2 regions of the Saccharothrix coeruleofusca genome follow, and region 1 is predicted to be linked to the other one. Evidence: riboswitches for the same ligand, from Rfam matches in the RefSeq annotation. Region 1 holds a riboswitch; the other holds the start of a gene.

Evidence for each region. Region 1 has a riboswitch for thiamine pyrophosphate ahead of JOF41_RS35165 (thiamine ABC transporter substrate-binding protein). Riboswitches for the same ligand answer to the same signal wherever they lie in the genome.
Region 2: linked by a shared signal. The riboswitch ahead of thiO (glycine oxidase ThiO) and the one ahead of JOF41_RS35165 (thiamine ABC transporter substrate-binding protein) in region 1 are both predicted to bind thiamine pyrophosphate.

What each region holds. Positions count from the first base shown of each region.
Region 1 is NZ_JAGINV010000001.1:7,539,507-7,553,894, reverse strand. It holds gene trpS (tryptophan--tRNA ligase) at 159-1,124, shown strand; gene JOF41_RS35210 ((deoxy)nucleoside triphosphate pyrophosphohydrolase) at 1,509-2,324, opposite strand; gene JOF41_RS35205 (ATP-binding protein) at 2,375-3,643, opposite strand; gene JOF41_RS35200 (response regulator transcription factor) at 3,640-4,359, opposite strand; gene JOF41_RS35195 (LolA family protein) at 4,503-5,630, shown strand; gene JOF41_RS35190 (ABC transporter ATP-binding protein) at 5,627-6,643, shown strand; gene JOF41_RS35185 (ABC transporter permease) at 6,640-7,479, shown strand; gene JOF41_RS35180 (GNAT family N-acetyltransferase) at 7,482-7,997, shown strand; gene JOF41_RS35175 (ABC transporter ATP-binding protein) at 8,397-9,368, opposite strand; gene JOF41_RS35170 (ABC transporter permease) at 9,365-10,984, opposite strand; gene JOF41_RS35165 (thiamine ABC transporter substrate-binding protein) at 10,960-11,997, opposite strand; TPP riboswitch at 11,985-12,101, opposite strand; gene JOF41_RS35160 (4a-hydroxytetrahydrobiopterin dehydratase) at 12,135-12,428, shown strand; gene JOF41_RS35155 (mannosyltransferase) at 12,353-13,597, opposite strand; gene JOF41_RS35150 (Uma2 family endonuclease) at 13,907-14,388, shown strand, end outside.
Region 2 is NZ_JAGINV010000001.1:7,137,084-7,151,471, forward strand. It holds gene JOF41_RS33070 (carbohydrate ABC transporter permease) at 1-165, opposite strand, end outside; gene JOF41_RS33075 (carbohydrate ABC transporter permease) at 162-1,154, opposite strand; gene JOF41_RS33080 (sugar ABC transporter substrate-binding protein) at 1,162-2,445, opposite strand; gene JOF41_RS33085 (GntR family transcriptional regulator) at 2,661-3,419, shown strand; gene JOF41_RS33090 (HNH endonuclease signature motif containing protein) at 3,424-4,584, opposite strand; gene JOF41_RS33095 (threonine ammonia-lyase) at 4,714-5,643, opposite strand; gene JOF41_RS33100 (S1 family peptidase) at 6,157-7,320, shown strand; gene JOF41_RS33105 (dioxygenase family protein) at 7,415-8,188, opposite strand; gene thiE (thiamine phosphate synthase) at 8,188-8,850, opposite strand; TPP riboswitch at 8,895-9,006, shown strand; gene thiO (glycine oxidase ThiO) at 8,992-10,026, shown strand; gene thiS (sulfur carrier protein ThiS) at 10,026-10,226, shown strand; gene JOF41_RS33125 (thiazole synthase) at 10,228-10,989, shown strand; gene JOF41_RS33130 (MarR family winged helix-turn-helix transcriptional regulator) at 11,081-11,521, shown strand; gene JOF41_RS33135 (class I SAM-dependent methyltransferase) at 11,540-12,352, opposite strand; gene thiD (bifunctional hydroxymethylpyrimidine kinase/phosphomethylpyrimidine kinase) at 12,362-13,183, opposite strand; gene thiC (phosphomethylpyrimidine synthase ThiC) at 13,183-14,388, opposite strand, start outside.

The sequences.
Region 1 (14,388 bases):
CCGCGCTAGCATCACGGTTATGCGCGTTCTTTACACGTTCTGGTGGTCCGCCTCCCGGCGGCCCTAGTTCTGCGCGCACACCACCGCAGGCCGCCCGCCAGGGGCGGCCTTCGTGCTTTCGGGGGCGGGTCCGGGCGGGCGCACCCGAAGGGAAGACGATGACCAGGCTGTCCGCGATCACCCCGTCCGGCCACGTCCAGCTGGGCAACTACCTCGGCGCCATCCGGCGGTGGGCCGCCGAGGGCACCGGCGACGACGTGTACTTCATCAGCGACCTGCACGCCATGACCAGCTCGCACAACCCGGCCCGGCTGCGCGCGCTGACCAGGGAGCAGCTCGCCGTGCTCATCGCCGCCGGGGTGCCGCCGCGCAGCGTGGGGGTGCAGTCCGACCTGGTGCGCGAGCTGGGCGCGCTGACCTGGGTGCTGGAGTGCACCTGCACCTACGGCGAAGCCGCCCGCATGATCCAGTTCCGGGAGAAGTCCGTCGGGCGGTCCTCGGTGCGGCTGAGCCTGCTCACCTACCCCGTGCTGATGGCCGCCGACATCCTGCTCCAGGGCGCGCACGAGGTGCCCGTCGGCGACGACCAGGCCCAGCACGTGGAGCTGGCCAGGGCGCTGGCCCGGCGGTTCAACGGCACCTACGGCGAGGTGTTCGCGGTGCCGCGCGCGGTCGTGCCGCCCACCGCGGCGCGGGTGCGCGACCTGGCCGACCCGACGCGGAAGATGGCCAAGAGCGCCCAGGACGCGGCCGGGACGGTGTTCGTGCTCGACCCTCCGGACCTGGTGCGGCGCAAGATCAAGCGCGCGGTCACCGACGACCTCGGCGTGGTGCGGTACGCCCCCGACGAGCAACCCGGCGTGGCGAACCTGCTGGAGATCCTGGCCGCGTGCGCAGGCAAGGAACCCGCCGAGCTGGCCCCGGCGTTCGACTCCTACGCCGAGTTGAAGGAGGCCACCGCCGAGGCGGTGGTCCAGGAGCTGGCGGGTGTGCGGGAGCGCACCACGGCGCTGCTGGACGACCCGGCCGAGCTGGACCGCGTCCGGGCGCACGGGGCCGAGCGGGCGCGTGAGCGATCCCGGCACCGCCTCGACGCCGCCCTCCGCCTCTCCGGCCTCGGCTGACCCCACCCCCGTGAGTCGAACGCTCAGGGCCCCTGAGTTCTACGTTCGGGTGGGTCAAGGGCGTGCGCTCGCCGCGCGGCAGGTCGCCAAGGATGGCGGGTCGCGCCGCTACGCGCTCCGCGCGCGCCGGTGCGTGGGCAAGTACTACCCGAGGGGCGTGTGAGGGCCGGTAACTACTACCCGAGGGGCGTGGAAGCGCGGCCCAAGGCGCGGAAGTGCGGGTCGGGGTGCGTGAACGCTCGGTTCGTGGTGTCTGGGCGCGCGACTCGCGGGAGTGACACGCCCGACATGCCCATGGTCGGGTGACACCGGGGGCTGGCGTGGGCGTCCTGAGCGTTGAACTCGGGGGTTCTGGGCGTTCGACTCGCGGGGACGCGGGGCGGGTCAGGGGGTGAGCAGGGTGCGCAGGGCGGGGAGCAGGACGCGGTCGGCGGGCAGCCAGTCGAGGGTGTCGACCTCGGCCGGGGGCACCCAGCGGACCGCGCGGTGCTCCTTGGCCTCCGGCTCGCCCCCGGCCAGCTCCGCGGCGTAGACCCGCAGCAGCAGGTCGGCGCGCAGCGGCACGTCCGGGCCGAGCTGCTCGCCTGGCGTGACGGCCACGCCCAGCTCTTCGGCGCACTCCCGGACCACCGCCGCGCGGTCGTCCTCCCCCGGCTCCACGCGCCCGCCGGGCAGCTCCCACCGGCCCGCCGCGTCGGCCGGGTAGTCGCGCTGCTGGGCCAGCAGCAGGCCGTCGCGGACCACCGCCGCCCCCACCACGACGCGGGCGGTCAGCAGCTGCGCCGACCGGCGGGCCACCGCGTCGGCCCTGGCCCGCAGCACCTTCAACGCCAACCCGCGCCCCACCACGACGTCGGCCAGCCCGCCCAGCGGGCCGCCGGGGCTGGTCCACGCGACCGAGTCGATCACCACGGTGCCGCCGCGGGTGGGCCGCAGGTCCGTGGCCAGCGCGAGCCGGGGCAGCGGGCCGTTGACCAGCTCGGCGGCGACGCCGGTGGTGTCCGCCCTGGTCACCACGAGCGTGACGGTCACCGGGCCCACCGAACCGGTCAGCTCCGCGCCCTCGTGCAACAGGGGGCCGCCCGCCAACCGGACGCCCAGGCCGCGCACCGAACCCGCCAGCAGGGCGGTGTCCAGCAGCGCGGCCGCCACGGTGCGCGGAGGGGCGTCTACCAGGGTGGTCGCTCGAAGATCGGGCACGGGCGGCAATCTAGCGGCGTGCCGCCCGGACGCCCGGTTCGCGGGTGGGGTCAGCGGTAGGAGGGCCAGCGGACCTCGAAGCGGGCGCCACCTTCGGGGGACTCGGTGACCCGGACGCTGCCCCTGCGCCCTCGGACCAGGTGGGCCACCAGCGCCAGCCCCAGGCCGAAGCCGCCGGTGGCCCGGCCCCGGTCCGACTCGACCCGGTAGAAGCGGTCGAACACCTTCTCCCGGTGCTCCTCCGGCACGCCCCGCCCGTCGTCGTCCACCACCAGCCGCACTTCGCGCGCCGCGGGCAGCACCGAGACCCGGATGAACGAGCGCGCGTGCCTGGCCGCGTTGCGCAGCAGGTTGTCCACCACCAGCTCGACCTCGGACTTGGTCGCGGACACCATGCACGCGCTCATCGGCGCGGCGACCTGCACGAGCAGGTCCGTGTCCCCCAGCCGGTCCACCGCCGCCTGCGCCTGCAGCGCCAGGTCCACCGGTTCGGCCCTGGGCAGCTCGCCGGTGTCCGCGCGCGCCAGCAGCAGCAGCGCGTCCACCAGCGCGGACAGCCGCTCGGACTCCTCCACCACCGATTCCAGCACCTCGATGGAGAAGTCCGGGTCGGGGTGGGCCACCGCCACCTCTGCCTGCGCGCGCACCGACGTGACCGGTGACCGCAGCTCGTGCGCGGCGTCCCCGGTGAACCGGCGCAACCGCTCGGTGGCCTCGTCGCGCCGGGACAGCAGGCCGTTCAACGCCACCGCCAGCGCTTGCAGCTCGTCCCGCGCCTCGGGCACCGGCAGCCGCTCGCCCCTGGGCAGCGCCCCGGCGGCCAGGCGCAGCCGCTCCACCGGGCGCAGCGACGAGCGCACCGACAACCACGTGGCGATCCCGACCAGGCAGGCCACCAGCACGGCGGCCAGCAGCAACCACCGGGTGCCCAGCCGGTTCGCGTGCTGGTAGCCGACCAGGGTGTCGCCTACGACGTGCAGCCTCGGCGTGCCGTCGGCGGTGAACACCACCCGCCCGACCCAGCGGTGCGCGCTGCCGCCGTCCAGCCGCAGCACCCGCTGCCCGGCCTTGAGCTCGCGCACCTCCCCCGGCGTCAGGTCCAGCCGAGGACCGCCGTCGAGCGGGTTGCCCGCGGTGTCGAGCACCCGCTCCGCGCCGACCCGCTCCAGCTCCGCGTCCACCGCCCGCACCTGCACCGCGCCGATCAGCCGCGGCGCCAGCAGGGTGAACGCCAGCAGGCACAGCAGGGCCACGCCGGTGGCCACCACCGTGATCCGGAACCGCAGGGTGCGCCGCAGCCACCACCGGCGCGGGTTCACCGACGCCTGCCCGCCGCCCCCAGCACGACGTCCAGGTCCGGGGTGGACGCCAGGTAGCCGTGACCGCGCACGGTGCGCACCACCTCGCCCGCGCCCACCGCGTCCAGCTTCCGGCGCAGGTAGCCGACGTAGACCTCGACGGCGTTGCGGGTGGCGGCCTGCTCGTCGCCCCACACCGCGCGCAGCAGCTCGTCCTTGGTGACCACCGAGCCCGCCCGGCCCGCCAGCACGTCCAGCACCGCGTACTCGCGCGGCGACAGCGGCACCGGCTCGCCCGCCCAGCTGACCTCGCGCACCGCCCGGTCCACCACCAGCTCACCCAGCTTGAGCCTGCGCCGGACCAGCTCCGCGGCGTTGCGCCGCAGCAGCGCCCGCACCTGCGCCACCAGCACCACGAACGAGAACGGCTTGACCAGGTAGCCGTCGGCGCCCAGGTCCAGCCCGTCGGCCTGGTCCACCTCGCCGTCCTTGGCCGAGACCATCAGCACCGGGGTGCGCACGCCCTCCGCGCGCATCCGCTGCAGCACCCGGTAGCCGGACAGGCCGGGCAGCATGATGTCCAGCAGGACCACGTCGAACGCGCCGGTCAGCGCCACCCGCAGCGCGCTGGGGCCGTCCGCCGCGGTGACCACCTCCATGCCCTCCGCCGACAGCCCGCGCTCCAGCGCGCGGCGCACCCCCACCTCGTCGTCGACAACCAGCACCCGTGGTCTCACCCGCACAGCATGACCGTTCGGGGGGACAATCGGCAGCGGTTCCTCAGCGCTCTCTCAGACTCTCAGCTCCATCTCAGGGGGCCGGGGGGAGGGTCTGCGTTGTCGACGGGCACGAGGCCGGTCGACGCTGTGGAGGAGGGAACATGAACCGGAGAAGGGTCACCGTGGGTGTCGCGGCGGCCGGCGTTGTCGCCGGTGCCGCGGGCCTCGGGGTGCTCGCGATGCCCGCCGGTGCGGGGCCCGCCCCCGACCTGCCCGCGGTCAGCGCGGAGTCGCTGGTCGAGTCGGTGGTCACCGCCAAGCCCGCCGCGTTCGGCGGCACCGTCGAGGTCGCCAACGACCTGGGCATCCCGGCGCTGCCGGGGATGCCGCAGCTGTCCGACGGCGACAGCAAGGTGCGGATGTGGACCGACGGCGAGGGCCGCTTCCGGATGCAGCTGCCCGCGGGCAGCGCCGAGCGCACCGTCGTCGACGACGGTGCGCAGGTGTGGTCGTGGAACTCGGAGGACCAGACCGTCACCAAGCTGCCGCACGACGCCGAGGACAGGCGGCGGGTGGACGAGGCGGGCAAGTCCAGCGACCCGGTCGCGCTGTCCCGCGAGGTGGTCTCGGCGCTGCAGGAGTTCAGCGAGATCACCGTGGACGGCACCGCGCGGGTCGCCAACCGGCCGGTGTACGAGCTGGTCCTGACGCCCAAGCCCGCCGAGCGCACGGTGCTGCGCGAGGTGCGCGTGGCGGTCGACGCGGAGCTGCGGATGCCGCTGCGGGTGGCCCTGCTGACCAACGGCACCGCCGCGCCCGCCGCGCAGATCGGGTTCTCCGAGCTGAACGTCGGGCCGCAGGACGCGGGCCTGTTCAGCTTCACCCCGCCCGCGGGCGCCGAGGTGAAGGAGGAGACCGCCGCCGAGCCGACCGAGCAGGACAAGGCCAAGGCCGAGGAGGCGCTGGGCCAGATCTCGCAGCAGGTCGTGGGCACCGGGTGGGACACCGTGCTGGTGGCCAAGGCCACGCCCGAGCTGCTGACCCAGTTCGAGCAGTCGGGTCAGCGACCGCAGACCGACCGCGGGCCGCGGCGCGCCGAGGGCGACGTCCCGCAGGGCGACATCCAGGAGCTGATCAAGCAGCTGGGCAAGCCGGTCAGCGGTGACTGGGGCTCCGGCACGCTGATCACCAGCCGGGTCGGCGGCGCGCTGATCGCCGACGACGGCCGGGTGGCCCTGGGCGCGGTGCCCGAGCAGGTGCTGGTCGAGGCGATCGGCCAGGTGAAGTGACCGCCTCGACCAGCGCGCGGGAGTCGGCGGCCACCGCCGCCGGCTCCACGCCCGTCCTCGCCGCCCGGACGCGGGGACTGCGCAAGGTGTACGGGAGAACGGTGGCGGTGGACCGGGTGGACCTGGACGTGCCCGAGGGCGCGGTCCTGGGGATGCTGGGCCCCAACGGGTCGGGCAAGACCACCACCATCCGGATGCTGCTCGGGCTGGTGCGGCCGACCGAGGGGGAGGTCGAGCTGCTGGGGGAGGCGCTGCCCGACGGCGCCGCCACGGCGCTCCCGCACGTCGGCGCGCTGGTCGAGGGTCCGGGTTTCCACCCGTTCCTGTCCGGTCGGGAGAACCTGCTGCGCGCGGCGGCGTTCGAGCCGCTGCTGGCGGGCGGGGCGATCAAGCGGGCCGTGGAGGACGCGCTGGAGCGGGTGGGCCTGGCCGGGGCCGCGCACCGGCGCTACCGCGGCTACTCGCTGGGCATGAAGCAGCGGCTGGGCCTGGCCGCGGCGCTGCTGGTGCCGCGCAAGCTGATCGTGCTGGACGAGCCGACCAACGGCCTGGACCCGGCGGGCACCCGCGAGGTGCGCAAGGTGATCGCCGACCTGCACGGGGCGGGCAGCACGGTGCTGGTGTCCTCGCACCTGCTCAGCGAGATCGAGGCGACCTGCACGCACGTGGCGGTGCTGCACCGCGGCACCGTGGTCGCGCAGGGCGAGCTGGCCGAGCTGCTGCGGGCCGACAACAGCGCGCTGCTGGTCAGCACGCCGCAGGTGGACGAGGCGCTCAACGCGCTGCGGGCGGGCCGGATCTCGGCGCGGCCCAACGACGACGGCGTGCGCGTGGAGCTGATCGGCACCGACGCCCCCGAGGTGCTGCGGACGCTGGTCGAGGCCGGTGTCCCGGTGCACGAGGCGCGACGGGCCCGCACCGGCCTGGAGGAGCTGTTCGCCAGGCTGACCGAGGCCGAGGACGCCGACCACCACCTGTCGGCCGTCGACACGATCGAGGAGGGGACGCGATGACCACCGCGACCACCACCGCAGTCCGCGCTCCCCTCGGCAGGCAGCTGCGCTCGGAGCTGCGCTGGATCATCCGCAGGCCGCGCACGTTCTTCGGCCTGCTGTCGCTGTGCCTGGTCCCGATCGTCGCCGGGGTCGGCATGTGGGTGGCGATGGACGGCGACGGCCCGCTGGGACCGGGGCTGGCGGCGATCATCGCGGGCAACGGCCTGGTGCTGCCGGTGTTCACGCTGTTCCTGTCGCTGCCGCTGCTGCTGCCCCTGATCGGGGCGATCTGGGCGGCGGACGGCATCGCGGGCGAGGCCCAGCACGGCACGCTGCGCGGACTGCTGCTGGCCCCGGTCGGGCGCGTCCGGCTGCTGGCGATCAAGGCGTTCGGCGTGGCCGCGATGACGCTGATCGCGACCGCCCTGATGGCGCTGGTCGGCGCGGTCACCGGCGCGATCCTGTTCGGCGGTCAGGGGATGCTGACCCTGTCGGGCACGACCCTGCCGTTCGTCGAAGCGGTGGGCCGCATCGCGCTGACCGTGCTGCTGGTGACCGTCCAGGTGTGGGGGGTGGCCGCGGTGGCGCTGGCGATCTCCACCACGACCGAGCACCCGCTGGTGGTCATGGCCACCACGCTGGGCGGGGTGATCCTGTTCAACGTGCTGGGCGTGTTCGAGGCGCTGGACTGGCTGCACCCGTACCTGATCACGTCGTCGTGGAACAGCCTGGCGGACGTGATGCGCGACCCGCTGCCCACCGACCAGCTGTGGCGCAGCACGGCGCTGGCGGGTTGCTACGTCCTGATCGGCCTGTCCCTGGCGGCGATGCGCATGGCCACCAAGGACAACTGACGTTGTTCCTGGAGACCGAGCGCCTGGTGCTGCGCGAGTTCGCGGAGTCCGACCTGGACGACGTGGTGGCCCTCCTCGGTGAACCGGCTGTCATGCGGTTCATCGAGGACGGCAGGCCGGTGGACCGGGACCGGGTGGTGCGGGAGGTGCTGCCCAAGCTGCTCGGCAGGCCCACCGGCTGGTGGGCCGCGCACGAGAAGGCGTCCGGCGCGTTCGTCGGCTGGTTCGAGCTGAGCCCGGCGGGCGACGGCGTCGCCGAGCTGGGCTACCGGCTGCGCCCGGACTGCTGGGGTCGCGGCTACGCCACCGAGGGCGCCCGCGCCCTGGTCCGCAAGGGCTTCCAGGAGCTGGGCGTGACACGGGTCGTGGCCACCACCATGACCGTCAACACCGGGTCGCGGCGCGTGCTGGAGAAGGTCGGCCTGAAGCACGTCCGCACGTTCCACGAGCAGTGGCCCGTGCCCATCGAGGGGTCCGAGCACGGCGACGTCGAGTACGCCCTGGACCGCCCCACGTGACCGATCACGCCCGCTCCCCGCGTCACCCGATCATGGGCGTGTTGGGCGTGTCGCCCCCGCGAGTCGAACGCTCAGACACCCTGAACTCAACATTCGCGCACCCGACCCGCACTTTCGCGCCCTGCGCCGCGCTTCCGCCGCACCTCGGGTAGTACTTGCCGACGCACCACGGACCCACCCACGTCGGGTAGTAGGTACCGGCCTTCCCGCCCTCGTCGGGTAGTACTTGCCGACGCACCAAGGCTGCGCGCGCGAAGCGGGGGGCCCGCGAGCGCCGTCCTTGGCGACCTGCCGCGCGGCGAGCGCACCCTTCGATGGATAACCCAACCCGAACGACGAACTCAGGGCACCTGAGCGTTCGACTCGCGCTACCTGAGCGTTCGACTCGCGGGGGTGGGGTCAGCCGATGATGGCTACGCCGTCGGGGTCCACGGCCAGCCGCACCCGCTCCCCCGGCTCCCAGCGGCCGCCCACCGGCCCCACCGCCTCGTACCGCTCCCCGTCCAGCTCGACCAGCAGCCGCACGTGGTCCCGTCGGTGCACGCGCTCCACCACCACCCCCGCCAGCGGCCCGTCGCCCGCCACCCGCAGCGCCGTGGCCCGCAACCCGACCCGCGCTCGCACCCCCACCAGCGCGTGGGCCGCCTCCGGTGGCAGCACCTTGCCGCACCCCAGGAACCGCGCCACTTCCACGTCCACCGGCTCCCGCCACACCTGCGACGGCGGCCCGACCTGCCGAATCCGACCGGTCCTCATCACCGCGACCCGGTCGGCCAGCGTGAACGCCTCGTCGTGGTCGTGCGTGACGACCAGGGCGGTCGTGCCGGTCTCCCGCAGCAGCCGCGCCAGGTCCAGCGCGAGCTGCTCCCGCAGGGCCCGGTCCAGCGCCGACAGCGGTTCGTCCAGCAGCAGCAGCCTCGGCTCGGGTGCCAGTGCCCGCGCCAGCGCCACCCGCTGCTGCTCGCCGCCGGACAGCTCGGTGACGCGCCGCCGCTCGTACCCGGCCAGCCCCACCAGCTCCAGCAGCCGCGTCACCCGCTTGGCGCGCTCCTCGCGCTCGACCCGCAGCATCCGCAGCCCGAACGCCACGTTGCCCGCCACGTCGCGGTGCGGGAACAGCTGCCCGTCCTGGAACACCAGGCCGAACCCGCGCCGGTGCACGGGGGTGCCCGCCAGGTCCGCGCCGTCCCACGACACCGCTCCGGCGCTGGGCCGCTCCAGGCCCGCGACCGCGCGCAGCAGGGTCGACTTGCCGCACCCGGACGGCCCGAGCAGCGCCACCACCTCGCCGTCGCCGATGGTCAGGTCCACATCGGACACCGCGGTCACGTCGCCGTAGCGCACGCCCAGCCCGGTCAACTCCAGCATCAGAACTCCCCGCCGCTGGGCACCCGCAGCCGCTCCACCAGCAGCACGGCCACCGCCGTCACCACCATCAGCAGCGCGCACGCCGCGTAGGCCATCTGGCTGTTCAACTCCCCCGGCCGCGACATCAGCCGGGCGATCACCACCGGCAGCGTGGGCGCGTCCGGTCGGGCCAGGAAGCTGGTCGCGCCGAACTCGCCCAGCGCCACCACGAACCCGAACCCGGCCGCGGCCAGCAGCGACCGCGCGGCCAGCGGGAAGTCCACCTCCCGCCACACCCGCCACGGGCTCGCGCCCAGCGCGGCGGCGGCCTGCCGCAGCCGGGTGTCCACCGCGCGCAGCACCGGCAGCACGATTCGCACCACCAGCGGCGTGACCACCAGGGCCTGGGCCAGCGGCACCAGCACCGGTGAGGTGCGCAGCGCGTCCACGGTGATCAGGTAGCCGAAGCCGACGGTGACCGCGGACACCCCCAGCGGCAGCATCAGCGCGGTGTCCAGCGCCTCGGCGAACCACGAGCCCGTCCGCCGCAGGCCCACCAGTACCACCGCCGACAGCACGCCCACCGCCAGCGCCAGCAGCGTGGCGTCGGTGGCCACGCGCACCGAGTTCACCGCCGCGTCCAGCCCGGACACCGCGAGCGTGCCGCGCTCCCCGGTGCCCGCGAGCGCGCGGTAGCCCGCCAGGCTCCAGCCGTCCACTGCGGACACCGAGCGGATCAGCAGTCCCACCACGGGGGTCAGCAGCGCCAGCACCACCGCCCACGCCGCCGCCACGACGGCCCACTCGCCGCCCGACGGCCTGCGCGGCGGCTCCACCCGCAACCGCAGCCCGGACTCGCGCCTGCGCCGCGCCACCGCGCCCAGCAGCAGCGCGGCGAGCACGGCGGCGAACTGGAGCAGCGACAGCGCCGCCGCGCCGGACAGGTCGAACAGCTCGACCGTGCGCAGGTAGATCTCCGTCTCCAGGGTCCGGTGCCGGGCCCCGCCGAGCACCAGCACGACGCCGAAGCTGGTGGCGCAGAACAGGAACACCACCGACGCGGCGGAGCCGACGGCGGGCGCCAGCGCGGGCAGCACCACCGACGTGAACGCCCGCAGCCGCGACGCGCCCAGCGCCCGCGCCGCGTCCTCGGCCCGCCGGTCCACCCGCGCCCACAGCCCGCCGACCGTGCGCGCCACCACGGCGACGTTGAAGAACGCGTTGGCCAGCACGATCGGCAGCACGCCGCCGTCGGGCCACAGCGCCCGGAACGCCAGCCCCACCACGACCGTCGGCAGCACGAACGGCACCATCACCGCCGCCCGCACCACCGCGGCACCGGGCACCCGGCAGCGGGCCAGCAGGAACGCCACCGGCATCCCGGCCAGCAGCGCCAGCGCGGTGGCCGCGGCGGCCTGGCCGAGGGTGAACGCGACCAGGTCCCAGGTGGCCGGGTCGGCCAGCGCGGGCAGCACGCCGCCCTCGTCCAGGCCGAGCCCGACGATCGCCAGCACCGGCCAGGCGAAGAACACGCCCAGGAACGCCAGCGGCACCAGCGCCGCGAGCGACCAGCCGACGCGCGCCCTCCCGGTCAGCCCCGCACCAGCGCGCGCGGTCAGCCCTGCACCAGCGCGCGCCACTGCTGCACCCACTGCTCGCGGCCCGCGTCCACCCGCTCGGCGGGCAGGGTCCGCGACGTGCCGGGCAGCGGCGCGGCCTTGGCCCACGCCTCGGGCAGCGCCACGCCCTCGCGCGAGGGGTAGACGTACATCTGCTCGGGCACGTCGGCCTGGAACCGCTCGGAGAGCAGGAAGTCCAGCACCTTCCGGGCGTCCTCGGGGTGCTTGGTGCCGTTGAGCACGCCCGCGTACTCGACCTGGCGGTAGCAGGTGTCCAGCAGCGCCTTGGTGCGCGGCACGCCGTCCTCGCCGATCTCGGCCGAGGGCGAGGAGGCGTAGGAGACCACGATCGGCCGCGGCCCCTTGCCGCTGGAGCCGGAGAAGTCCTGGCCGTAGGCCTCCTCCCAGCCGCTGACCACCTTGACGCCGTTGGCCTTGAGCCCGCGCCAGTAGTCCTGCCAGCCGGACTCGCCGAACTCGGCGACGGTGCCCAGCAGGAACGCCAGTCCGGGCGAGGAGGTGGCCGGGTCCTCGACCACCAGCATGTCCTTGTACTTGGGGTCGAGCAGGTCCGCGTAGGTGCGCGGCTCGCCCACCGCCGCCAGCGCGGCCACGTCGATGTTCAGGCACACGTCGCCGACGTCGACCGCGTGCAGCAGGTTCGCGCTGTCGATCCGGTAGCGCTGCGCGCCCTTGTCCGCTTCGGGGCTGGCGTAGTCGGCGAACACGCCGCCCTCGACCGCGCGCGAGGCGAACGTGGAGTCCACGCCGAAGGCCACGTCGCCGATCGGGTTGCCCTTGGTGAGCACCAGCTTGTTGGTCAGCTCACCGGCGTCACCGCCGGCCAGCGTCTTGATGGTGATGCCGGTCTCGTTCTTGAACGCCTCCAGCGTCTCCGGCTTGGCGGCGAAGGAGTCGTGGGTCACCAGCGTCACCACGCGCTCCCCGGCGGCGGGCTCGGGGCCGCCGCCGGTCACCGAGCAGGCGGTGAGCAGCGCCAGCGAGCAGGCAGCGGTCAGCAGTGGTCGGAGCATCATCTCTCCCTACACCGGCATTACCCGGATCAGGTGCGGACGGTCGAGGGCTGGCGTGCCCTCCTCTCAGCCCGGCGCGACACCGGACTCCCGTGGTGATCGGGCATTTTACGGCATCCGGTGGCACGATCAGGCCCATGGCCGAGCTGCTGACCGACGACCAGCTCAACGCGGAGCTGGCGAAACTGCCGGAGTGGAGCGCCCAGGACGCCGCGCTGGTGCGCACCGTGGAGCTGGCGAGCTTCACCCGGGCGATCCAGGTGGTGAACCGGGTGGCCGAGATCGCCGAGAACGACGACCACCACCCGGACATCGACATCCGCTGGCGGACGCTGACGTTCCGGTGCAGCACCCACTACCTGGGCGGCATCACCGCGCTGGACGTCTCCTTGGCGGAGGAGATCGACGGCGTGCTCGACGCGCTGTCCTGACGCCCGCCCTGACGCCCTCTCAGCGCCACCGCGATGGCGACCAGCGTCAGCACGCCCGCGGCGGGGTAGACCCAGCCCAGCGCCGAGTAGTACCAGGGCCTGGGGATGGTCCAGATCGACGGCTGCACCCTGAGCAGGAACGAGATCAGGAAGCTGCCGATCGCCACCACCCAGACCCACGCGGCCACCGCGCACAGCCGGTGGCCGCCCCGGTACACCAGCCACATCAGCGCGGGCACCACCCACACCCAGTGGTGGCTCCAGGAGATCGGCGACACCAGCAGTCCCAGGAACTGCACGGCCACCACACCGGCGAGGGTGTCGCGCGCCCGCACGGCCGCGCGCAGCGCCCACAGCGCCAGCGCCGCCGCGACGGCCACGCCGAGCAGGAACAGCGGCCCGCTGCCCACGTCGTGGCCGACCGTGCGCGACAGCGCGCCGCGCAGCGACTGGTTGATCGCCGAGCCGACCGGCCCCACCCGTTCCGCGTCGCCCAGCAGTTGGAACCAGAACTGGTGCGACTGCCCGGCCGACACCAGGTAGCCCAGGCCGACGGTGACGCCGAACGCGACGAACGACCACACCGCCGCCGCCCACCGGCGGGTGGCCAGGAAGTACAGCCCCGAGATCGCCGGGGTCAGCTTCACCCCCGCCGCGACGCCGACGCCCGCGCCCGCCACCCACGACCGGGCGCTGACCACCGTGCCGATCAGCAGCGCGGCCAGCACGAGGTTGACCTGCCCGTAGTTCAGCGTGGTGCGCACCGGCTCGACCCAGACCAGCAGCCCGGTCCACAGCAGCACCCGGCGCGGCTCGGCCGAGCCGACCAGCCGCAGCGCGGCGCGGACCAGGAACCACAGGCAGGCCAGGCACAGCAGCTGCCAGAACCAGCGCGCCACGCCCCACGGCACCCAGGACAGCGGCACGAACACCAGCGCGGAGAACGGCGGGTAGGTGAACGGCAGCGCGAACTGGTCGGAGAACTCCTTGAGCCGCCACTGGTACAGCTGACCGGTGAACAGCTCGGGCGAGGCGTTGCGGTAGACCATCAGGTCGATCATGGTCATCTTCGCCTGGAGCGCGACCATCGCCAGGTGACCCAGCAGCGAGAGCCCGAAGATCCACGGCGCGAAGGCCAGCGCGCGGGCTTCCAGGGCACGCAGGTTCACAGCACTGCCTCCACGATGGTGTGAATTACGCGACTACCGGGGCACGAATCCGGGTACTCGTACGTCAAGAGGAGTGGGAGATCAACCGCAGCAAGGGGATATGCATGACCGCCGACATCGTCGTGTTCACCGTCGCCGCCTTCGGGATGCTGGCGACCGCCGGGGGCGTCTTCGCGCTCGCCCGGCACAGCCGCAACGAGGTCCGCTGACGCCGGGTGGGGCCTCCTCGACCGAGGAGGCCCCACGTCCCGGTGTACCGCCCCCAGGCGGCGACATGTCGACATCGCGACAGCACAGTAGCTTGACCTGATGCCACCTCCGCGCCCGGAAGGCCGGTTCGCGGACGATTCCGACCACTTCTCCGGAACACCGCGCCACGTCGAAGTGATCGACGGTGCCCCTTTCTCCCTGCGGCCCCAGCGGTCGTGGCACGGCCGGTTCATCACCGGACTCACGGTCGCGCTCATGGACCAGGCCCCGGACGGTTTCGAGGTGGAGCGCGAGATGACGATCCGACTCGACGCCCGCAACCGCCCGGAACCGGACCTGCTGGTGTCCACCGCGCGATACGACCCGAACCGAACGTGGTTCGAGCCCGCGGACGTCGCGCTGGTCGTCGAGGTGGTCTCACCGGAATCCGCCCACCGCGACTTCAACGTCAAGCTGCGCAAGTACGCCGAGGCAGGCATCCGGCACTACTGGTGCGTTGAGGACGAGGACACCACGCCCGTCGTGCACGTCTACGAGCTGGACACGCCCACGAAGGCATACGCGCCGGCGGGGATCTTCCG
Region 2 (14,388 bases), 400 kb from region 1:
GGTCCCGGTGACCGACAGCGGCAGCAGGTCGTACTCGCTGGTCAGCATGTCCTTGCGCGGCTTGAGCGCGGTGGCGACCATCCAGTAGGTCGGGAACGCGAAGAACAGCGCCACGACCAGCGCGACGGCGTTCGCGGCCACCTTCTTGCTCTTCGCGGGGTTCACAGCGCCCCTTCCTGGGATCGGACCAGCCTGCGCAGGTACTGGAAGGTCAGCAGGGCCAGCAGCAGCACCATCAGCACGCTCACCGCGGCGGCCACGCCGAAGTGGCTCTGCGAGATGCCCTCCAGGTACTGGTAGACCGCCAGCGTGGTGCTCCCGCCGTCCGGGCCGCCCTTGCGGATCGCCCAGATCTGCGCGAACACCTTGAAGTCCCACAGCAGGGACAGGAACGTCACCATCATCAGCAGCGGGCGCAGCTCCGGCCAGGTCACCGCGCGGAAGGTCTGCCACGGCGAGGCGCCGTCCATGCCCGCCGCCTCGTACTGGTCGCGCGGGATGCCGATGGCGCCCGCGTACAGCGAGAAGGCCAGGAACGGCACGGCCTGCCAGACGATCAGCAGCCCGATCACCGCCAGCGTGGAGGCGCCGGTGGAGAACCAGGAGAAGCCCGCGAACCCGTCGAAGCCAAGGCGCACCAGGGTCTTGTTGAGGATGCCGTACTGCTGGTCGAAGATCCACTGGTAGACCGTGGTCGCCGCGAGCAGCGGCATGGCCCACGCCAGCAGCATCGACACCTGCAGCACGATCCGGACCACCGGGCTGATCTGGCGCATCAGCAGCGCCAGCAGCAGGCCCGCCAGCACCGAGCTGCCCACCACCAGCGCGGTGAACACCACGGTGCGGGCGGTGATGGCCCAGAACTCCGGGTCGGACAGCACCTGGGTGTAGTTGTCCAGGCCGGTCCACACGACCTGGCCGCGGGTCAGCTCGCGCAGGTTCAGCTTGCGGAAGCTGGTCGCCAGCACGGACAGCACCGGGAAGCCGATCATCCACAGGATGGCGATGACCGCGGGGGCGAGCAGCAGGTAGGGCAGCGCCCGGTCCAGGGCGCTGCCCCGGCGGCGACGGGCGCCGCCGGGCGCGGCACGCCGCGGTGCCTGCGAGGAACCCCTCGTCGGCACCGCGGCGTCGGTCGTGTCCACGGCCGTCATGGCTGCGTCATCCGGCCAGCGTCTTGGTCAGCGCGGCGTTGGCGTCGCCGGTGGCCTGGTCCAGCGACTTGGCGCCGGTCAGGTACGCGGTCAGCATGTCCTTGAGCGGGTTCTGGCCCGCCTCCACCGCGGCCCAGGTGGGCGTGGTCGGGGTGACCTTGCCGTTGGGGGCGGACTCGGCCAGCGCCTTGCCCACCGGGTTGGTGGCCAGCTTGGCGGTGTCGGTGGAGGTGCCCGGCACCGAGCCGCCCTCGGCCAGCATGTCCTGGTACTTCTTGGACGACAGCAGCTTCAGGTAGTCCTTGGCCAGGTCGGTGTTCTGGCTGCCCGCCGGGATGGCCAGGTTCGAGCCGCCGAGGAAGACCGGCGCGGTCTTGCCCGCGGTCTTGGACGGGATCGGGAACGCCGCGGTCTTGCTCGCCAGGTCGGGGTTGGCCTTGACCGCGCCCGCCAGCTCCCACGGCAGGCCGATCATCATGCCGACCTTGCCCGTGCCGAAGACCTCCATCTGCTGCGGGGTGGCCTCGTCGGTGTCCTTGGGGGCCTTGGTGCCGGAGACGTCCACGAGCTTCTTGTAGAAGTCCAGGCCCGCCTTGGCCTGCGGGGTGTCCAGCGCGCCGGTCCAGGCGGAGCCGTCCTGCTTGGCCACGTCGCCGCCCTCGTCCCAGATGAACGACAGCAGCGCGTACCAGGACTGGCCGGGCAGGTAGAGGGCCTGGAAGTCGGGGTCGGCGGCGTTGGCGGCCTTGAGCTTCTCGATGGCCGCGACCCACTCGTCGCGCGTGGTGGGCGCGGCGGTGATGCCCGCGGCCTCGAAGAGGTCCGTGCGGTAGATGACGGTGCGGTTGGAGGCGTAGAACGGCATCCCGTAGGACTTGCCGTCCCAGGTCAGCGAGTCCTTCAGGCCGGCGAGCCACTGGTCGCCGCCGAGCGCGGAGACGTCACCGCTGAGGTCCTCCAGCGTCTCCTCGGCGGCGAACTTCGCGGTCTGGGTGTTGCCCAGCTCGATCACGTCGGGCGGGGTGTTGCTGGTCAGCGCGGTGGTCAGCTTCTCCTGGATGCCGCCCCACTTCTGCACCTCGTACTTGACCGTGACGCCGGGGTGGGCGTCCTGGAACTCCTTGTGCAGGGCGTCGGTCAGCGCGGCCGGCGCGGAGCCGTCCATCAGCCAGACGGTGAGCGTCTTGCCGTCGCCGGAGCCGCTGTCGGACCCGCTGGAGCTCGTGCCACATCCGGCCACGGCCACCGCCAGTGCGGCGGCACCGGCGGCCATCCCTTTCCAGCCCTTCACGTTCGCGCCCTTTCCCTGACCCGGTCGCCGCGACCGGGCACCAAGTGGTGTAGACCAATATGATCAGCGTGTGCCTCGCCACACTGCCTGTCAAGGCCGTTGCAGAGACGTTGCAAAGTCATCGGATCAATTCCGCTCCGGGGGTTCGGGGGCGCGATCCGCCGTGGACAGGGCATCCTTGTCGTGGGAGCGCTGGTGAGGTCGAGGAGGAAGGCATGCTGGAGACGAGCACTGCGACGGGACTGGACACCAGGTCCCGCGCGCAGCGCGAACCGAAGTACTGGGGACTCAAGCGCCACCTGCTCGACCTGCTGCGGGCGCTGCCGCCGGGCTCGCCGATCCCGACCGAGCGCTCGCTCGCCGCGGAGTTCGACGTCTCGCGCACGACGGTCCGGCAGGCGCTGGCGGAGCTGACCGTCGAGGGGCGGCTGCTGCGGGTGCAGGGCAAGGGCACCTTCGCCGCGGAACCCAAGGTGGCGCAACGGCTTCAGCTGTCCTCGTACACAGAGGACATGCGGGCGCAGGGCCGCCAGCCCTCGTCCCGGCTGATCGACGCCTCCGAGCAGCCCGCGGAGGCCGAGCTGGCCCGGCTGCTGGGCGTGCGGGCGGGCGCGAAGGTGCTGCGGCTGCACCGCCTGCGGCTGGCCGACGGCGAGCCGATGGCGATCGAGACCACGCACCTGGCGCTGGGCCGGTTCCGGGGCCTGCGCCGGTACCTGACCCCCGGCGGCTCGCTGTACCAGGTGCTGCGCGAGCGCTTCGGGGTCGAGATGGGGCACGCCGAGGAGACCATCGAGACGGCGCTGGCCTCGCCCGAGGAGGCCGAGCTGCTCGGCGCCGACATCGGGCTGCCGATGCTGCTGCTGTCCCGGCACTCCTTCGACACCCAGGGCAACCCGGTGGAGTGGGTGCGCTCGGTGTACCGGGGCGACCGCTACAAGTTCGTGGCGACGCTGAACCGCCCCTCGGACTGACCGCTCACCCCGCCAGCTCCAGGGCTCGTCGGTGCAGCAGGTTCTGCCGGGGGAGCTGGGCGGGGTCGATGTGGCGGGGCGGGATGAACACCGCCGCCCCGCCGGTGAGCCGGATCCGCCACCGGTGGTGGTGGACCTCGCTGTGGTGGCGGCGGCAGAGCAGGACGAGGTTGTCCAGATCGGTGGGACCGCCGTCGGCCCAGTGCCGCACGTGGTGGGCGTCGCACCAGCGGGCCGGGCGGCCGCAGCCGGGGAAGGCGCAGCCGCGGTCGCGCGCGTGCAGCGCCCGGCGCTGGGCCAGGCTCACGGTGCGCCGGGCCCGGCCCAGGTCCAGCACCTCGGAGCGACCGCCCAGCACCGCGGGGATGACCACGGCGTCGCAGGCAAGGCGGCGGGCCTGGGCGGCGGTCAGGTGGCCGCCGCCGTCCAGCCGCGCGGTGCCGGTGCCGGTGCGCAGGGTCTGGTAGTCCAGGGTGACGCTGAGGTGGGGGCGTTGCCCCGCCCGGGTGGGCAGGGCCTCGCCGCGCAGGTCGATCAGGTCGGCCAGGGCCTGGCCCTGGCGCTCGGCGCGGGAGCGGGTGTCCTCGGCGCCGGGGCGGGCCAGCGGGTCCAGCGCGGCGGTGAGGCGGGCGCCGGTCTCGGCGGTCAGCTCGCCCCACAGCTCCAGCCGCCCGCCGGGCAGGTCGCGCAGGTGCAGCACGTCGGGGGCTTCCGCCTCGGGCTCGGGTCCGGGCTCGGCGGCGTCCTGCTCGGCGTGGATGCGGTCGGCCAGCAGGCGCAGCGCGCGGGGCTCGGTGGAGCGGGCGGCGGTGACCAGGATGTCCTCCGCGCCCTCGGGGAGCCGGGGCAGGGCTCGGGCGAGCTGGGCCAGGTGGGCCTCGGACAGCTCGGGCAGGGCGGCGGCGGTGACCGGGTGGGCCGGTGGCAGCGGTTGGCCCGACGGGCTCAGCGCGGGCAGGAACAGCCGGACCTGGGTCAGCCAGCGGGTGAACTCGGCCCGGTCGGCGCGCAGCAGCAGGCGGTAGGCGGCCAGGTCCAGGCCGCGGCGCTGGGCCTCGGCGAGCAGGCCCAGCCGTCGCCGGTGGGCCGCGCGGGCGGCGGCCTCGGCCTCGACGGCGGCTGAGCGCAGCTGCTCGTCGGACAGCAGCGGCGGCGGGGTTTCCATGCCGACCACGCTATTCGAACGGCTGTTCGAGCGGCAATGACACGATCAGGCGGACCCGATCAGGTGGCAGTGATCGGGTGCCCGTGATCGGGTGCCCGTGATCGGGTGGCCGTGATCGGGTGGCCGTGATCACGAGGACAGGATGCGGGCGAAGACCTCCGGGTCGACGTTGCCGCCGGTCACCACGGCGACGGTCTTCCCAGGACGCGGCGACTTCAGGTGCGCCGCGACGGCCACCGCGCCGGTGGGCTCGACCACCAGCCGCGCCCGGCGGGCGAGCACCCGGACGGCGTCCAGGATCTCCCCCTCGGACACGGTCACCACGTCGTCGACGAACGCCCGCAGGTGGGCGAAGGTCAGCTCGGACAGCTCGGCCCGCAGCCCGTCGGCCACCGTGCGGGCGCGGTCGGCCGGGGACCACGGCACCCGCGCCCCGGCGCGGAACGACTCGGCCGCGTCGGCGGCCAGCTCCGGCTCCACGCCGACCACCGCGGCGGAGGGCCGCAGCGCCTTCACCGCGGCGGCGACGCCGGAGATCAGCCCGCCGCCGCTGACGGGCACCAGCACGGTGGCCACGTCGGGCAGGTCGGCCAGCACCTCCAGGCCGATGGTGCCCTGGCCCGCGATCACGTCGGGGTGGTCGAACGGCGGGACCAGGGTGGCGCCGGTGGCCTCGGCCAGCTCGCGGGCCCGCGACTCGCGCTCGGGCATCGGCACCAGCACCACCTCGGCGCCGTGCGCGCGGGTGGCCTCGATCTTGACCGCGGGGGCGTTGTCCGGGATGACGATGGTGGCCTTGATCCCGAACAGGGCGGCGGCACTGGCCACGGCCTGGGCGTGGTTGCCGCTGGAGTAGGCGATGACGCCGCGCGCCCGCACCTGCTCGGGCAGCCGCGCCAGCGCGTGGTAGGCGCCGCGGATCTTGAACGCGCCGACCCGCTGGAGGCTTTCCGGCTTGAGCCACAGCCCGTCGTCCTGCGGCAGCAGGGGGGTGCGGACGACCGCGGGGGCGATCAGGGCCGCCGCGGCCTGGATGTCGGTGAGGGTGACGAGGTCCATGGTGGAGATCCTGAACCCTCCCGATGTCCGCGCCGGGTTCGTTCCGGAACCACTCTGGCGACTACTGAGACGCGCCATGGCCACTCGTTCGGCATAGGGGGTGTCACGCGAACGGGGAGTAGTCGGACGAGAACTGGTCACTTCTGGCAATTAACACCATTCGGTGAGCTAATCATTACCCCGAGTGAGAGTTAACTGTCAAACGCTACACAGCGCAGTCAAACTGGCGTGACTTGTGACACACTTCGCCCTCAGGTGATCCGAGGCGTAACAGGTCACAGAGTCATAACGTAGCTCGAACGGGCGAGTACTGATCGGTAGCGATCGGGAAGGAGCGCGATGCGACGGCACCCCGCGCGACTCGTCCGGCCCGTGCTGGAGAAGACGGAGAGAAGAGAAGGGGTGGGGCGACCCCTGCCGCCGCCCCACCACCCGTCCCCCTAGAGCCCCCGAGAGCGGTCCCTGCAACCAGGCTCTCGGGTTCCCTGCACCCGAAGATGAGGGAGACGCCTGATGAACCGCACGAGTGCGGCCCGCCTCGCCGTGGCAGCTCTGCTCGCCACCGGCGCGGCTACACCTCTCAGCGTACCGGCGATCGCCGCTCCGGTCGGCCCCAACGGGACAAGCTCTCCGAACACGGAGAGCTACCCCGCCGAGTTGGTCCGAGCGGCGCAACGCGACCTCGGCCTGACCGCCGAACAGATGACCACCCGTCTCGCCCGCGACGCCGCGGCGGCGGAGGTCGAGGACGAGGCGCGCGACGCCGCGGGCGCGGCGTACGCGGGCTCCTGGATCAGCCCCGCCACCGGCGGGCTCGTGGTCGCCGTGGTCGACCCGGCCAAGGCGGGCGCGGTGCGCGCCGCGGGCGCCGAGGCCAAGCACGTCGCCTTCTCGCACCAGCAGCTGACCGGCGCCAAGGACGCGATCGACGCCATGGGCGCGCCCCGGTCGGTCACCGGCTGGCGGGTCGACGACCTGACCAACTCGGTGGTGGTCGAGGTCCACCGCGACCAGCGGGACGCGGCCACCGAGGCGTTCCTGACCAGGGCCAGGGCGGTCAGCCCGGCGGTGCGCGTGGTCGAGGTCGACCAGACGCCCACCACCCTGTACGACACCCGCGGCGGCGACGCCTACTACATCGGCAGCAGCCGGTGCTCGGTCGGCTTCGCGGTCAGCGGCGGCTTCGTGACCGCGGGCCACTGCGGCCGCAGCGGCGCGAGCACCAGCGGCCACAACCGGGTGGCGCAGGGCTCCTTCGCGGGCTCGTCGTTCCCCGGCAACGACTACGGCTGGGTCCGCACGAACAGCAACTGGACCTCGCGGCCGTGGGTGAACCGCTACAACGGCTCCAACGTCACCGTCACCGGCTCCAGCTCGGCGGCGGTCGGCGCGGCGATCTGCCGCTCCGGCTCCACCACCGGCTGGCGCTGCGGCACCGTCCAGGCCAAGAACCAGACGGTGAACTACGCGCAGGGCTCGGTGTCCGGCCTGACCCGCACCAACGCCTGCGCTGAGCCGGGCGACTCGGGCGGGTCGTGGGTGGCGGGCAGCAACTACAGCCAGGCCCAGGGCGTGACCTCCGGCGGCTCGGGCAACTGCTCCTCCGGTGGCACGACCTACTTCCAGCCGGTCGGCGAGATCCTCAGCGCCTACGGGCTGAGCCTGACCCGAGGCTGACCCCGGCCCGCGCGCGGTCGACCTCCCTGCGGACCGCGCCGCGGGCGACCGGCACCCCCTGGCGCACCCCCTCGCCAGGGGGTGCCGACCCCGGTCAGCCGAACTGGACCGAGCGCTTGGACAGGCCGTACCAGAAGCCCTCGACGGCGGTGCGGGGCGACGACGGGTCCGCGCCCGCGCCCGCCGCGCCCATCGCCACGAACAGCGGCGCGAAGTGCTCGGTGCGGGGGTGCGCGATGCCCGCGGCGGGGGCCTTGCGCTGGAAGTCCAGCAGCGCGTCCACGTCGCCGCCTGCCAGCGCGCGGGCGGCCCAGTCGTCGAACTCGGCCGACCACGACGGCGGCTGGTAGTCCGGGCCCGCCGGGAAGTCCACGCAGCTGAGGTTGTGCGTGAGGAACCCGCTGCCGACCACCAGCACGCCCCGCTCGCGCAGCGGCGCGAGCCTGCGGCCCAGGTCGAACAGCCCGCGCGGGTCGAGGCTGGGCATGGACACCTGGAGCACCGGGACGTCGGCTTCGGGGAACATCTCCTTCAGCGGCACGTACGCGCCGTGGTCCAGGCCGCGTTCCGGGTCCTGGGCCACGGGTTCGGCGCCGCCGACGAGCTTGGTCACCTCCTCGGCCAGCTCGGGCGCGCCGGGCGCGTCGTAGGTGACCTCGTAGTAGCGCCGGGGGAAGCCCCAGAAGTCGTAGGTGAGCGGCGTCGGGCGGGTGGCCCCCAGGGTCAGCGGGGACTCCTCCCAGTGCGCGGAGACGACCAGGATCGACTCCGGTCGCGGCAGCTCGGCCGCCCACGACCGCAGCTCGCCGGTCCACCGCTCGTCGTCGGCCAGCGGGGGAGCCCCGTGGCCCAGGTACAGCACAGGCATCACGGGGTCGAGAGTACGCCCTCTAGTTGAAACTTCAACCACGATGCCGCGGCCCTCGGGTCCTCGGCCTCGGTGATCGCCCGCACCACCACGATCCGGCGCGCCCCGGCGGCCAGCACCTCCGGCAGCCGCTCCCGGTCGATGCCGCCGATGGCGAACCAGGGGCGGTCCACGCCCGCCGCCGCGGTGGCCCGCACCAGGTCCAGCCCCGGCGCGGGACGGCCCGGCTTGGTCGGCGTCGGCCAGCACGGGCCGGTGCAGAAGTAGTCCACGCCCGGCTCGGCCGCCGCCGCCCGCGCCTGCGCCACGTCGTGCGTGGACCGGCCGATCACCACGTCCTCGCCCACGATCCGGCGGGCCAGCGGCACCGGCAGGTCGTCCTGGCCCAGGTGCAGCACGTCGGCGTCCACCGCCAGCGCCACGTCCGCGCGGTCGTTGACCGCCAGCAGCGCGCCGTGCCGGGCGCACGCCTCGGCCAGCACCTCCAGCGCGGCGATCTCCTGCTTGGCCTCCAGGCCCTTGTCCCGCAGCTGCACGACGTCCACCCCGCCCGCGAGCGCGGCGTCGGCGAACTCGGCGAGGTCGGGGCGGTTCGGGGTGCAGAGGTACAGCGTCGCGTCCGCGAGCCGCCGCCTGGTCGTGGTTGCGTCGAGTCCTGGCACGGGCTGGAAGGTAACCGCCCGCCGCGGCCGTGCGCTACGGTGGAGGCGGTCCGCACGGGAGCCCGGAGGACACCGGGCTGAGAGGGAGCGTGGTTCGCTCCGACCGTCGAACCTGATCCGGGTCATGCCGGCGCAGGGAGCGTGAGTGCCTTGGCAGTGCAGGTCACCGTCCTCGGGGGCGGCGTCATCGGCCTGTCCGTGGCGTGGTTCGCCGCGCGGGACGGCTTCCCGGTCACCGTCGTCGACCGCGGCTCGCCGCACGGCGGCTCGTGGGTCGCGGGCGGGATGCTCGCCCCGATCACCGAGGCGTGGCCCGGTGACGAGCACGTGCTCGACCTGGGCGTGGAGTCGCTGGAGCGGTGGCCCTCCTTCGCCGCCGACCTCGGCCTGGAGCTGAGCGAGGTGGGCACGCTGGCGGTGGCCGTCGACCGCGCGGACGCGCAGGTGCTCGACCAGCTGTGCGCCTACCTGGGCACGCGCGGCCGCTCCGCGCGCCGGGTGACCGGGCGCGAGCTGCGCGGCCTGGAGCCGGGGCTGGGCCCGTCGGTCCGAAGTGGACTGCACGTGCCCGGCGACCTCTCCGTGGACAACCGGGCGCTGCTGGACGCGCTGCGCGCGGCGTGCCGGGACCACGGCGTGCGGTTCGCCGAAGCCGAGCCAGGGGCCGAGCCCGAGACCGCGTCCGGTCGGAACGGCGGTGTCACGGTGATCGCGGCAGGGGCGTGGAGCGGCGGGCTGCACCCGAAGCTGCGCGGGGTGATCCGCCCGGTGAAGGGCGAGATCCTGCGCCTGGCCGCCCGACCAGGCGCGCTGCCGCCGCCCCGGCACACCGTCCGCGCGCACGTCGAGGGCAGGCCGGTCTACCTGGTGCCGAGGCCGGGCGGGCTGGTGCTCGGCGCCACCCAGTACGAGGCGGGCTTCGACACCGGGGTCAAGGTGCGGGGCGTGCTGGACCTGCTGCGGGACGCCGAAGCGGTGTGGCCCGCGATCACCGAGTACGCGCTGGTCGAGTCGGCCGCCGGGTTCCGCGCGGGCAGCCCGGACAACGCGCCCGTCGTGGACTGGCTGGAACCGGGCGTGCTGGCCGCCACCGGCCACCACCGCAACGGCCTGCTGCTCGCGCCGGTCACCGCGCGGCGGGCGCTCGCCCTGCTGCGCGAGAGGGAGGACAGCTGATGAAGGCCAAGGTCAACGGACGGGTGCGGGAGCTGGCCGAGGGGGCCACCGTGGCCACCGTGGTGGCGCTGCTGGGCACGCCGCCCAGCGGGGTCGCCGTCGCGCTGGACGGCGAGGTGGTGCCGCGCGCGGCCTGGGACTCCACCGCCGTGCCCGAGGGCGGCGCGGTCGAGGTGCTCACCGCCGTGCAGGGGGGCTGACGTGGACGACCCGCTGGTCATCGCCGGGCGCGAGTTCCGCTCCCGGCTGGTCATGGGCACCGGCGGCGCGGCGAACCTGGCCGTGCTGGAGCGCGCGCTGGTGGCGTCGGGCACCGAGCTGACCACCGTCGCCATGCGGCGCGCGGACGCGGGCGGCGGCACCGGCGTGCTGGAGCTGCTGCGCCGCCTCGGCATCGAGGCGCTGCCCAACACCGCGGGCTGCCGCACCGCGGCCGAGGCGGTGCTGACCGCCCGGCTGGCCCGCGAGGCGCTGGGCACCAACTGGGTGAAGCTGGAGGTGCACGCCGACGAGCGCACCCTGCTGCCCGACCCGGTGGAGCTGCTGGACGCGGCCGAGCGGCTGGTCGACGACGGGTTCGTGGTGCTGCCCTACACCAGCGACGACCCGGTGCTGGCGCGCAGGCTGGAGGACCTGGGCTGCGCCACGGTGATGCCGCTGGGCTCGCCGATCGGCACCGGGCTGGGCATCCGCAACCCGCACAACATCGAGCTGATCGTGGCCCGCGCGTCGGTGCCGGTGATCCTGGACGCGGGGGTGGGCACCGCCTCCGACGCCGCGCTGGCCATGGAGCTGGGCTGCTCGGCGGTGCTGCTGGCCACCGCGGTGACCCGCGCGCAGGACCCGGAGCGGATGGCCTCGGCGATGCGCGGCGCGGTCGAGGCGGGCAGGCTGGCCCGGCTGGCGGGCCGCATCCCGCAGCGGTTCTGGGCGCAGGCGTCCAGCCCGGCGCTGGATCGGTGATGGCCCATCGGGCGGTGGTCGGCGCGGGCGGCATGATGGATGCTTGAGCACCCGTGCTCCGTCCTGTCCACCGACCGAGGAGGAACGTGCCGTGACGGCACCGTTGACCGACCAGGTCGAGGACGCCACCGCGCGCCTGTACCTGGCGATCGGCAGGCTCGCGCGCCTGCTGCGCCGGACCGGGTCCCCAGGGCTCGGTCCCGGCGCGGTGTCCGCGCTGGCCACCCTCGCCCGGTGCGGCCCGATGCGGCTGGGCGACCTCGCCACCAAGGAGGGGGTCGCCCCGCCGACGCTCTCGCGGATCGTCGCCGCGCTGGTGGAGGCCGGGTACGTGCGCCGGGAGCCGGACCCGCAGGACGGCCGCGCCTGGCTGGCCACGCCGACCCCCGAGGGCGAGACGATGGTCTCCGGGGTCCGCTCGGCCCGCGTGCGCGAGCTGCAGCGCCGCATCGAGCAGCTCTCCCCGGAGCACCAGTCGGCGCTGGTCAACGCGCTGGGCGCGCTGGAGGAACTGGTGGGCGAGGCGCACTAGCGGTCAGAACCTCGGCGGTCAGAACCGGTACCGCACCAGCCTGCCCGAGTCGCGCAGGCCGGGCAGCAGCGCCAGCACCTTCATCGCGATCCGCCCGCCGCGCGGCAGCTTGTCCAGGTGCGGCAGTTCGACGCTGCGCAGCGACTGCACCAGCTCGACGCCCCACGGCTCGATCGACCGGGGGTCGTCCATGCCCCAGTGCAGCGTCGCGCCCGCGTTGCGCACCGCCGGGACCAGCTTCTGCAGCTTGATCCCGAGCGTGCCGTAGGCGTCGAACAGCAGCTGCCCGCCGGGGAAGTGGCCGGTGATCCGCCGCACCAGCCGCTCCACCTCCTCGGCCCGCAGGTACATCGTCAGGCCCTCGAACACGGCCACCACCGGCCGGTCGGCGGGGACGGCCTCCAGCCAGCCCTCGGCGGTCACCGAGGTGGCCAGCAGCCGGTAGTCGCCCGGCGGGTCGGGCAGCAGCTTGCGCCGCAGCTCGACCACTTCGGGCAGGTCCACGTCCACCCAGCGCACCGACGGCGGCGGCGCCATCCTGCGCGCCCGCGTGTCCAGGCCGCAGGCCAGGTGCAGCACGGTCGCCTCGGGCGTGGCGGCCAGGAACTCGGCGGTCCAGTCGTCGAGCACCCTGGCCCGGATCGCCACGCCGATCGCCGAGGTGCCCCGGATGCCGGTCCTGGCGAAGTCGTAGTCGATCCGGGCCACCGCCTCGGCCGCCGCGGTGTCGTGCAGGACGGAGTCGGGCCGCGCGCTGTCCAGCGCCCTGGCGTACAGGGTCGCCAGCATCGTCTCCTGAGTGCCCGTGAACGTGATCGCCTCGCGCGCCATCGCGCCACGCTAGTGCGACCCGTCCGCCAAGCGCCACAACGGGGACACGGGGCCGACGCCCGCGCCCAGCGGGTAGGCGGCCCGCACCGAGCGGACGATGAACTCCTTGCCGAACCGCACCGCGTCGGGCACGCTCTCGCCCCTGGCCAGCCGGGAGCAGATCGCCGAGGCCAGGGTGTCGCCGCTGCCGTGGGTGTGCGGCACGTCGAAGCGGGGGCCGAGCAGCTCGACGAACTCCGCGCCGTCGTAGAGCACGTCCAGGCACTCCGGGTCGTCCCACAGGTGGCCGCCCTTGACCAGCACCCACCGCGGCCCCAGCGCGTGCAGCGCCCGCGCGGCCTCGCGCTGGTCCGCGCGCGAGCGCACCTCCAGGCCGGTGAGCAGCCGCACCTCGTCCAGGTTCGGCGTCACCAGCGTCGCGCGCGGGAACAGCTCGTCGCGCAGCGCCTTGAGCGCGTCGTCGGCCAGCAGCTGGTGGCCGTGCATGGACGCGGCCACCGGGTCGACCACGAACGGGATCGTCCGTCCGATGTGGACCCGGTCGCACGCTTCGGCGACCGCCTCGATGATGCCCGCCGACGCCAGCATCCCGGTCTTGGCCGCGTTCACGCCGATGTCGCCCGCCACCGCCTCGATCTGGGCGGCCACCACCTCCGGCGGGATCTCGGTGTAGCCGGTGACGCCCAGCGAGTTCTGCACGGTCACCGCGGTGACCGCGGTCATGCCGTGGACGCCGCACGCGAACAGCGCGCGCAGGTCCGCTTGCAGGCCCGCACCACCGCCGGAATCCGATCCGGCGATGGTGAGGACCCTGGGGGGTGTTCGCTCCATCACTCCACTACCGGCAGGTAGACCTTGCCGCCCTGGTCGCTGAACTGGTGGGACTTCTCGGACATGCCCGCCTCGATCGCCTCGACCGTGGACAGCCCGCGCTCCTCCGCGTACCGCCGCACGTCCTGGGTGATCTTCATCGAGCAGAACTTGGGACCGCACATCGAGCAGAAGTGCGCGGTCTTCGCCGGCGCCGCGGGCAGCGTCTCGTCGTGGAACGAGCGCGCGGTGTCCGGGTCCAGCGACAGGTTGAACTGGTCCTCCCAGCGGAACTCGAACCGCGCCTTGGACAGCGCGTCGTCCCAGTCCTGCGCGCCGGGGTGGCCCTTGGCCAGGTCCGCCGAGTGCGCCGCGATCTTGTAGGTGATCACGCCGGTCTTCACGTCGTCCCGGTTGGGCAGGCCCAGGTGCTCCTTGGGCGTGACGTAGCACAGCATCGCGGTGCCCAGCCAGCCGATCTGGGCCGCCCCGATGGCCGAGGTGATGTGGTCGTAGGCGGGCGCGATGTCGGTGGCCAGCGGCCCGAGGGTGTAGAACGGCGCCTCACCGCACCACTCCTCCTCCAGCCGCACGTTCTCCGCGATCTTGTGCATCGGCACGTGGCCGGGCCCCTCGATCATCACCTGCACGTCGCGGGCGCGGGCGATGTGGGTCAGCTCGCCCAGCGTGCGCAGCTCGGCGAACTGCGCCTCGTCGTTGGCGTCCGCGATCGAGCCCGGCCGCAGGCCGTCGCCCAGCGAGAACGTCACGTCGTAGGCGCGCAGGATGTCGCACAGCTCCTCGAAGTGCGTGTAGAGGAAGCTCTCCTTGTGGTGCGCCAGGCACCACGCGGCCATGATCGACCCGCCGCGCGAGACGATGCCGGTGACCCGCTTGGCGGTCAGCGGCACGTACCGCAGCAGCACGCCCGCGTGCACGGTCATGTAGTCCACGCCCTGCTCGGCCTGCTCGACCACGGTGTCGCGGTAGACCTCCCACGACAGCTTCGCCGGGTCGCCGTCGACCTTCTCCAGCGCCTGGTAGATGGGCACGGTGCCGACCGGCACCGGCGAGTTGCGCAGGATCCACTCGCGGGTCTCGTGGATGCGCTTGCCGGTGGACAGGTCCATGATCGTGTCGGCGCCCCAGCGGGTCGCCCACACCATCTTCTCCACCTCCTCCTCGATGGAGGAGGACACCGCCGAGTTGCCGATGTTGGCGTTGAT